DNA from 2 places in the Sebaldella termitidis ATCC 33386 genome. Region 2 is predicted to be linked to the other one. Evidence: riboswitches for the same ligand, from Rfam matches in the RefSeq annotation. Region 2 holds a riboswitch; the other holds the start of a gene.
What was found. A riboswitch is a leader RNA that binds a small molecule or an ion and turns the genes downstream of it on or off. The one in region 2 is predicted to bind magnesium.

Region 1: linked by a shared signal. The riboswitch ahead of mgtA (magnesium-translocating P-type ATPase) and the one ahead of STERM_RS12595 (MgtC/SapB family protein) in region 2 are both predicted to bind magnesium.

What each region holds. Positions count from the first base shown of each region.
Region 1 covers NC_013517.1:757,543-761,985, forward strand. The annotation lists gene STERM_RS03455 (OmpG family monomeric porin) at 1-658, shown strand, start outside; gene STERM_RS03460 (hypothetical protein) at 881-1,249, shown strand; gene STERM_RS03465 (hypothetical protein) at 1,361-1,582, shown strand; gene STERM_RS03470 (helix-turn-helix transcriptional regulator) at 1,728-2,036, shown strand; M-box (ykoK) riboswitch at 2,123-2,288, shown strand; gene mgtA (magnesium-translocating P-type ATPase) at 2,546-4,443, shown strand, end outside.
Region 2 covers NC_013517.1:2,724,559-2,729,001, reverse strand. The annotation lists gene mgtA (magnesium-translocating P-type ATPase) at 1-713, opposite strand, end outside; gene STERM_RS22840 (DUF3784 domain-containing protein) at 919-1,206, opposite strand; gene STERM_RS12595 (MgtC/SapB family protein) at 1,241-1,933, opposite strand; M-box (ykoK) riboswitch at 2,019-2,178, opposite strand; M-box (ykoK) riboswitch at 2,250-2,408, opposite strand; gene STERM_RS12590 (phosphotransferase enzyme family protein) at 2,760-3,761, opposite strand; gene STERM_RS12585 (permease) at 3,975-4,443, shown strand, end outside.

The DNA.
Region 1 (4,443 bases), 2.0 Mb from region 2:
GGACAGATATAAATTTATGATCGGATACAAATTTGAAGCAGGAAGCTTCGTATTTAGACCTGAATATGAATTGAGAATAAGAGAATTAAGAGAATCGCCTGATGAGCAGTGGGGAAACAGATTTAAGCCGAACTGGGATTATAAATTCAATGACCAGTGGACTTTGTTCAATAACTGGATGTTTACATATCAGCCGACTAAGGCATACAGAGGAATGGCTGATACTAAAAACTGGGATGACTATTATCATGAGATAGAAACAGGGATAAAGTACAAATTTGAAGGAAACCAGGCTGTTTTATTCAGCGTCTACAATGAATATGAGAAAGATGAAAAATCACCGGCTCAAGTACAGGCTTACAGCTATGATGAATGGCAGTTAAGACTTGCTTATGAGAAAAAATTCAATAACGGTGTATTCGTATCTCCTTTTGTAAGAATAGGAATAGATAAGAGTGAAAAAACAGTTCTTGGTTATGATAATGATAATAAGTTAAGAAACAGATACGGAGCAAAAATGGGATATACTGCAGAAAACGGTATAGGTGTGTATGGTGAAGCATATTATCAGGATGAAGAAATGCAGACTGCTTCAGGAGTGAAAATGAATGAAAGAGATAAAGTATTCCTTAAGCTTGGTGTAGATTACACATTCTAAGTAAAAATGCCGAATGATTTATTTAAATATATTCAATAAAACCGTCTGGAATTATTCCATGCGGTTTTTTTAGGTAAGGTAAAAATACAGCAGTAATAATTTGACAGAGGATCAAAAGAAAAGATAAAATATTATAATCAGATAATGAGTTTTTTATCTAAAAATAGCTCCGGAAAAATTTAGAAATAAAAGCAGAAAAATTATATATATGAAGGTGGAAAGATGCAGTGGATTATTTTGATAGGTGATGAAAATTTTGATATTAGCAGCATAAAGGCTATAGAGCATTATGAAAGTATAAATTGCTATGATGTGGATGAAGGCAGGTATTGTGTAGATTATGGGAAAGACCATATTTTCTATGATTTGGATAATCTGACTGATGATTATGAAGAAGATGAGCTTTTGAAAATTCCGTTTAAAAATCCCCGCTTTATTGTGATGGTTTATACATCAAAAGAGCTTATGAAAAAAATATTGCAGCAGGATAATTATTTACGTAATATTTATGTGGATAATGACCATGAATGTATTCTTCCGATTGAAAAATTTATTGAAATCGGTATGCCGGTTGACTGGGGAAAATGTTAATTTTGAAAAAAAAGAAGGAACTGAATTTTTTGATATGGAAAAATAAAATTTATCAGAATGTCTTAAATGGATCAATGAATAAAAAAACAGCAATGAAAATGGGAGTCAGCCGTGAAAAATAAGAAGATGAATGAAAAATGGAAAGAAATAGGGATATTATTAGCAAATGATCCAAAAATAAAAATTCCTTGTCCTGTCTGTAAATATAAACAGCTTGAAGTAACAGATATCAATGCAGAGAGCGAGATTGATACAACTTTATTTGAAAGAATTATATTTTGTTCTAATTGCAACGGAAGAATTTATTTGAGAATGCATCATAAAAATAAGTAGTTTAGAGGATAAAAATTGAAAAAAGGAAAAATATATCAATAATTTTATTTTATCCTTATTTTCACGTAAAAAAGATATCAACCCTTGATTATTTCATATACAAATCATCTCATTCATGCTATAGTAAAGAAAAAAGGGAGAAAATATGATTTCTAAAATATTAAAATGCATTGCACAGGAAGATGTACTGAGAATTCTTAATCTGATTAACTGCAAAAAGACAATAAGCGAGGATGAGCTAAATGAAGTACTGAATATGCCGAGCTTTGAAATACATAAGCATATAAAAGAGCTGATTAATCTGGAAGTCATTATCGACAGGGAAATAGACAGAAAAGAAGTTTATTTTTTTAACAGTGCTTTTGTAAAGAAGTTTAAGTTTTTTGAAGTATTAATGAACGAACTTGAAAATGAGAATTTATATGTTCTGGATATGAGAAATCTGAGAAAATAATCTGAACAGATAAAAGTCATTACATTAAAACAAATAATCAAAAAAATTTGACATTTGTATTTTTTTATGAGTATAATATGTTGTCAATTGAATATCGGTAGGTGAGGTTAACTCAAGGGATACGGATTGCTGCCGCGGGAAGATGGAGACATTTTTTCGTTTTGGTATGAGCAGTCTAGGTCGATTCAAGGCTTAGAATAATGCAATTTCATTGCCCTGAGAAGCTAAAACTCGTACGATACTGTAATAGTAAACTTCGCCGTCTTTATGTGGGCGTTTTTTTATTTATAAATATTAAATTCAGGAGGTGGAAGAAATGCCGGAAGAACCCAGTAAGAATATAGAGCACAGGAGAATTACATATAATATAAGTATTTGCATGGAAAGTGGAAGGATTTCTTCCATCATATTGTAATGAAATAAATTTTTGGAAAATTATTGTATGAAATTCTTCAAGGCTTTATATTTTTGAGACATAGATTAAAAATAATAGCTTTGGAGGTAGGACAATGAAAAAAAGAGAAAATTTTCTGTCTTTTTCTGCTGCAGATCTGTTTAGATATGCAGAAATGGACATGAACGAGGTATATGAAGGATTAGAAAGCAGCAGCAGAGGTTTGAGCGAAGAGGAAGCTGAGGACAGACTTGAAATATTCGGTTTGAACGAAGTAAAGCATAATAAACAGGAAACATGGATAACACAGTTATCAAAAGCTTTTATAAATCCCTTTGTAGTTGTATTAATGCTACTTGCGGGAGTTTCTTTCATAACGGACGTATTTATGGAAACACAGGGTAAAAAAGACTGGACAACAGTTATAATAATAGGTCTTATGGTAGGTATCAGCGGAATGCTGAGATTTGTTCAGGAAATGAGATCCGGGAAAGAGGCAGAGAAGCTGAAAGCGCTTGTTCATAATACAAGTGATGTGCTGCGTAAGGATGGGAACAGACAGGAAATTCCGATGAAAAATGTGGTGCCGGGTGATATTGTAAGGCTTGCGGCAGGGGATATAATTCCCGGTGATTTGAGAATAATATATTCAAAGGATTTATTTTTAAGTCAGTCTATGCTTACAGGAGAAGCAGAGCCTGCTGAAAAATATAATGTTATAAAAAATCCGGATGAAAAGAAAACAGTCCTTGAGCTGGATAATATATGTTTTATGGGAACAAACGTAGTCAGCGGAAGCGGAATTGCAATAGTTGTCAATACAGGAAACAGAACATATTTTGGTTCTATGGCAAAAAGTCTTGCGGAAAAAAGACCTGAGACTAGCTTTGACAAAGGCGTAAACAGTGTAAGCTGGCTTTTGATAAAATTTATGCTTGTAATGATACCGCTGGTATTCTTAATAAACGGAATAATAAAAGGCGACTGGCTGAGTGCATTTTTATTTGCTGTTTCTATAGCCGTGGGACTGACTCCCGAGATGCTTCCTATGATAGTTACCACTAACCTTGCCAAAGGCGCGGTTTTTATGTCAAAGCATAAAACAGTAGTAAAAAGTCTGAATTCGATACAGAATTTTGGTGCTATGGATGTACTTTGTACTGATAAGACAGGAACTCTGACACAGGATAAAATTGTACTTGAAAAGCATCTTGATGTACACGGTAATGAAAATGACAATGTTCTAAAGCATGCTTATCTGAACAGCTACTACCAGACAGGACTCAAAAATCTTATGGATCTGGCAGTTATAGAATATGGAAATGAAATAGGACTGGAAAAAATACAGGATAAATATGAAAAAGTAGATGAAATACCATTTGATTTTGCAAGAAGAAGAATGTCAGTGGTAATAAAGGATAAAAGCGGGAAAACGCAGATGGTAACAAAAGGTGCAATAGAAGAAATGCTTTCGATATGCAGTCATACTGTTTATAACGGCAGAGCAATAGAGCTTACTGATAACATAAAGGATGAAGTAAGAAAAAATGCAATAGAGCTGAATGAGGACGGTATGAGGGTAATAGGAGTGGCACAGAAAACGAATCCGAGAAGTGAAGGGCTGTTCAGTGTGGAAGATGAGAAAAATATGCTCCTGATGGGATACATAGGCTTTCTCGATCCTCCTAAAGACAGTGCGGCAAAAGCAATACAGGCGCTTCATGAGTACGGTGTCAGCATAAAGGTGCTTACAGGTGATAATGAAATAGTAACAAAAAAAATATGTAAAGAAGTAGGAATAAAAGCAGAAAAAATAATTCTTGGGGTAGAGGTAGAAGAGCTTAGTGAGCTACAGCTGGAAAATATTGTGGAGGAAACTACAATATTTGCAAAATTATCTCCGCTTCAAAAATCAAGAGTGGTAAAGGCGCTTCAGAGAAGAGGGCATACAGTAGGATATATGGGTGACGGTATCAATGATGCACCGGCGCTGAAAGACGCAGATGTAGGAAT
Region 2 (4,443 bases):
GCAGTGCCGCTGACAACATTACTGCCCATAAAAAGAAGGTTTGGAAAATCTGTAAAAGAGTCATACTCTTTTTGGACAGCAGCAGGAAATTTTTCTATAGGCTCGCTTTCTCCGGTAAGAGAAGACTGACTGATAAATAAATCCTTGGCTTTTAGAATTCTCATATCTGCCGGAATCATATCTCCGGCAGCAAGATGGATTATATCTCCCACTACAACCTCATCCAGAGATATTTCTGTTTTCCCGTTATTATCTCTTTCTACACATGTTGTAGTAGTAATCATTTCCAGTAATTTTTGGGCTGCATTTCCAGAACGTGTTTCCTGAGTAAAACGAAGCAGTCCGCTTATAATTACCATTGTTATGATAATTATCAATGTTAAAAAATCAGCTTCGTCTGCATGGTTATTCATTACGGGAATCAAAATATCCATAACAAATGATATTGTTGCAAGAAACAGGAGAATCATAGTAAAAGGATTTATAAAAGCATTAAAAATTCTATGTATAAGTGACTTTTGATTTTGATATGCTATTTTATTATCCCCAAATATTTCCCTTTGTTTTTCAATATTCTCATTTTTTAATCCAGTATCAGAAGTTCCTAATTTTTTTAAAAGATCTGTGCTTTCTATACCAGCAAGAAATTTTAGTTTTGTGGAAATATTGTTATTAAAAACATTTTCCTGAGTTTTCATTTTGTTATTTTTCATTTTCTTTCCTCCTCTAAAGTGTAATTGTTTTAGAAGAGTGAAATTTTCATAGAAACGGAATGAGTGAATAAAGAGCGTTTTGCCTGCTGTTTATCACCATATGTTTTATAAAATTTTCACTCCTGCATAATTCGCCTTCATTCATTTTCTCATTCACCGCCTTTCAGATAAAAAAATTATATATTATATTTTACAAACAGGTTAACTATTTTTTATAAAGTTCAAATTTATTTATAGCTGTAATATTTATAATGCAGATACATATCCAGCAAAATATTGCGCCGGTAAGAAAATTACTTCTGAAAAGAATTGAAAATCCGGCCAAAGCCCATATAAGACCACAGATGACAAATAAAACCCCGATATTATAACAAAGTCCTTTTATATTAATTTTTTCTTTTTCACTGGAACTGAGGTTTTTAAACCCGTTAATTTTATCCTTTATTTTCAATGTAAAAAATAAAAAACTAATAAAAATCATAATAAAAGACATTACATAACATATATACATAATTGACCACTCCTTTTTAATTATCAAATAACTGCCATTTTACCACTGAAACATCCGGCTCTATAGTCAGTCTGGAAGCAATTTTTTCAATATAACTGTCATTTTTTTCCTGTGATAAAATTCCAGCCACTATTGTTACATTTTTCTTCTCTGTTTCATCAATACTGTTCAGAGAATGCAGCAATAGGTTTTTATCTTTATCAATACAGTTTATTAGTAATATCCGGATATTATTTTCTATTTTAGGCTTACAAATAATTACTATTTCATACTCAAGGTCACCATTTTTACTATGTTTAGCAGAAAATGCATATTTATCAATTTTGTTCCCAATCGGACGGAGTAAAAGATGACATATTAATATAAATCCTGTTCCTATTACTGCCTCTGTTATGTTACCCATCCCGCAAAAACTGCCAATTGCAGCAGAACACCATAATGTTGCGGCGGTGTTAAGACCTCTTACATTTACGCTGTCTTTCATAATAACCCCGGCTCCCAAAAATCCTATTCCACTGACAATATAAGCTGATATCCTTGCATCTGCTCCGTTTCCTATTCGAATAGATAAAATACAAAAGAGAGTTGCCCCCAGCGATACAAGGGCGTTAGTACGTAAACCCGCCATTCTTTGACGCCATTGTCTCTCCAGCCCTATTAAAGTTCCTAAAATAACTGATAAAGATAATTGCATTAATAAATTCATCATTTTTCTCACCTCCGGTTAGAATTTAAATTTAAAATAAAAAAGATCCGTTAAAACACGAATCCAAAAAAACATATGTATATTTATACAATGCAGTTTATCGTTCAAGTTTTAACTTCATAGGGCAATGAAATTACATTATTCTGAGCCTTATTCGACCCAGACTGTTCAGACCTGCTAAAAATGTCTCCATCTTTTCGCGGCAGTAATCCTTATCCCTATGTTAGCCTCACCTACCGATTATACTAACAAAAAATCCTATTCTGTAAAAATAAAAAAAGTTCGTCAAAACACGAACTAAAAATTACAAATCACTATAAAATGTAATCATCGTTCAAGTTTTAACTTCATAAGGCAATGAAATTGCATTATTCTGAGCCTTATTCGACCCAGACTGTTCAGACCTGCTAAAAATGTCTCCATCTTTTCGCGGCAGCAATCCTTATCCTTATGTTAGCCTCACCTACCGATTTTTCTCAGTATACACCTGAGATATTTTTTTGTCAAGATTTTTTTTATACAAAAAAATTATTATTTTATTCAAGTGTAGTATTTATCTTGAAAAAAATATTTTATTTTATTTACAAAATATATGGTAAAAGTATTAACTATATGTCAGATATGAAATCAAATTATGCTAACATTAGAAAATATCTTATTATATCTGTTATAGATGGTTGAAAGAAAATATTATTATCTATGTCAGGCGGAATACATCAGAAAATAAAGATTTGTAATCCGCATTGCTATATCCGCTCCTTTTAGAGTAACTTACCCATCCAAATATAGAAAAAGTACGTAAAAGAGGTGCTTTATTGTACAGATAAACTTATAGACCGGCAATGATTTTATTATAGTCGATAAACACGTATGGCAAATCATTAATTATTCTGTTTTTATGCCAGTCCAGATATTCTTGATGAGGGTTAACAGATTCATTCCTCCAGTGATTTTTCACAAATTTATATCCGTCCGTCATGCTATATTTCATAAACAAATTAAACTTTGGAATCCAATATTTATCGATTATATTTGCTTGCCTGTATCCTTTTAAATATGTTGTTAAAAATGATTCTGCAAATTCTGTACGCTCTTTTTCTGGCTTTGAACGTCCGAATATTTGTACCATAAAAAAAAGAGTACGTGCAATATCATTGGCATACCAGTCAAATCGGCAGTCATCAAAATCAAATAGTTTAATATGATCATTATCAACAAAAAAGTTATATAAATGTATATCGCTGTGAATTATTCCATAAGTATCCTTTGATACTGGAAGGGCCTGAATTTCAGTATAGTATCTTCGTTCAAACAGCTGAATATCTTCATCCGAAATCAATTCATCCCTGCAAAATGTATTGTCATCTCTGTTAACACACCATTCAAACTTTTGTTTTATTAGATTTTTGCTGTATTCTTTTGTTAATCTATGCATATTTCCCATTAATATACCTAGATCAAAAAATAATTTGTCATTAAATTCCATTGGGTTATTACAGTCAGCGATTTTACCATTCGCTTTTTCAAATAAACATAAAATATAGCTTTTATCATCAGCCTGAATAATTTCATAAAGATTATTATTGATACTTTTTATAGGCTTAACTATATTATTTAGCTTATTCGTTAAATAATTTACCCAGTGTAATTCAAAATCTATATGTGATTTTTTTTGGCTGCTGTATTCTGATACCCTTAATATAAAAGGAACTTGCTCTATTTCTATTTCAAATATTAAGTTTGCGGAATTCCCCAAAATGTTTTCATTTACCACTTTAGCATTATAAAGTGATTCAGCGTGCTGTAATAATAATTTATTATTTTTACTCATATATTTTCTCCTGTTAAAAATATAAATTTTTTCAATATACAAATATACTATAAAAGAGTATTATACCATGACTTATATAAGAAAAATAGGAATATATCCAAATTAAAAAATTAGAAAATAATAACAAGCAAGATAAAAAAAATTGACAATATCTTTTTATTTGTGTTATTATTCGTATAACCGGTTTAACGAATATAAAGAATGGAGAAAAATATGGAAATGTTTATAAAAGGATTTAATTCTATAATGGATATTTTTTTTAAAATGACTTGGTTAAATGATTTGTCTGGGCTTATAGTACAAAAATTACTAAGACTTGACTTAGCTTCTCAAATAGGTGGAAGTATTCAGTTTTTTATATTTGATACTATAAAAATATTTATATTATTGACATTATTAATATATGGGATTTCTTATATACAAAGCTATTTTCCGCCCGAAAGAACTAAAAAATTATTAGGAAATATGAAAGGAATTAAAGGTAGAATAGTAGGAGCTTTATTAGGAACGATAACACCTTTCTGCAGCTGTTCGAGCATTCCTATTTTTATAGGATTTACAGCTTCAGGATTATCATTAGGAACTACTTTTTCATTTTTAATTTCCTCACCATTAGTGGATCTCGGAAGTTTTTTGTTATTAATGTCTTTTTTTGGATTTAAGATAGCGTTTGTATATGTTT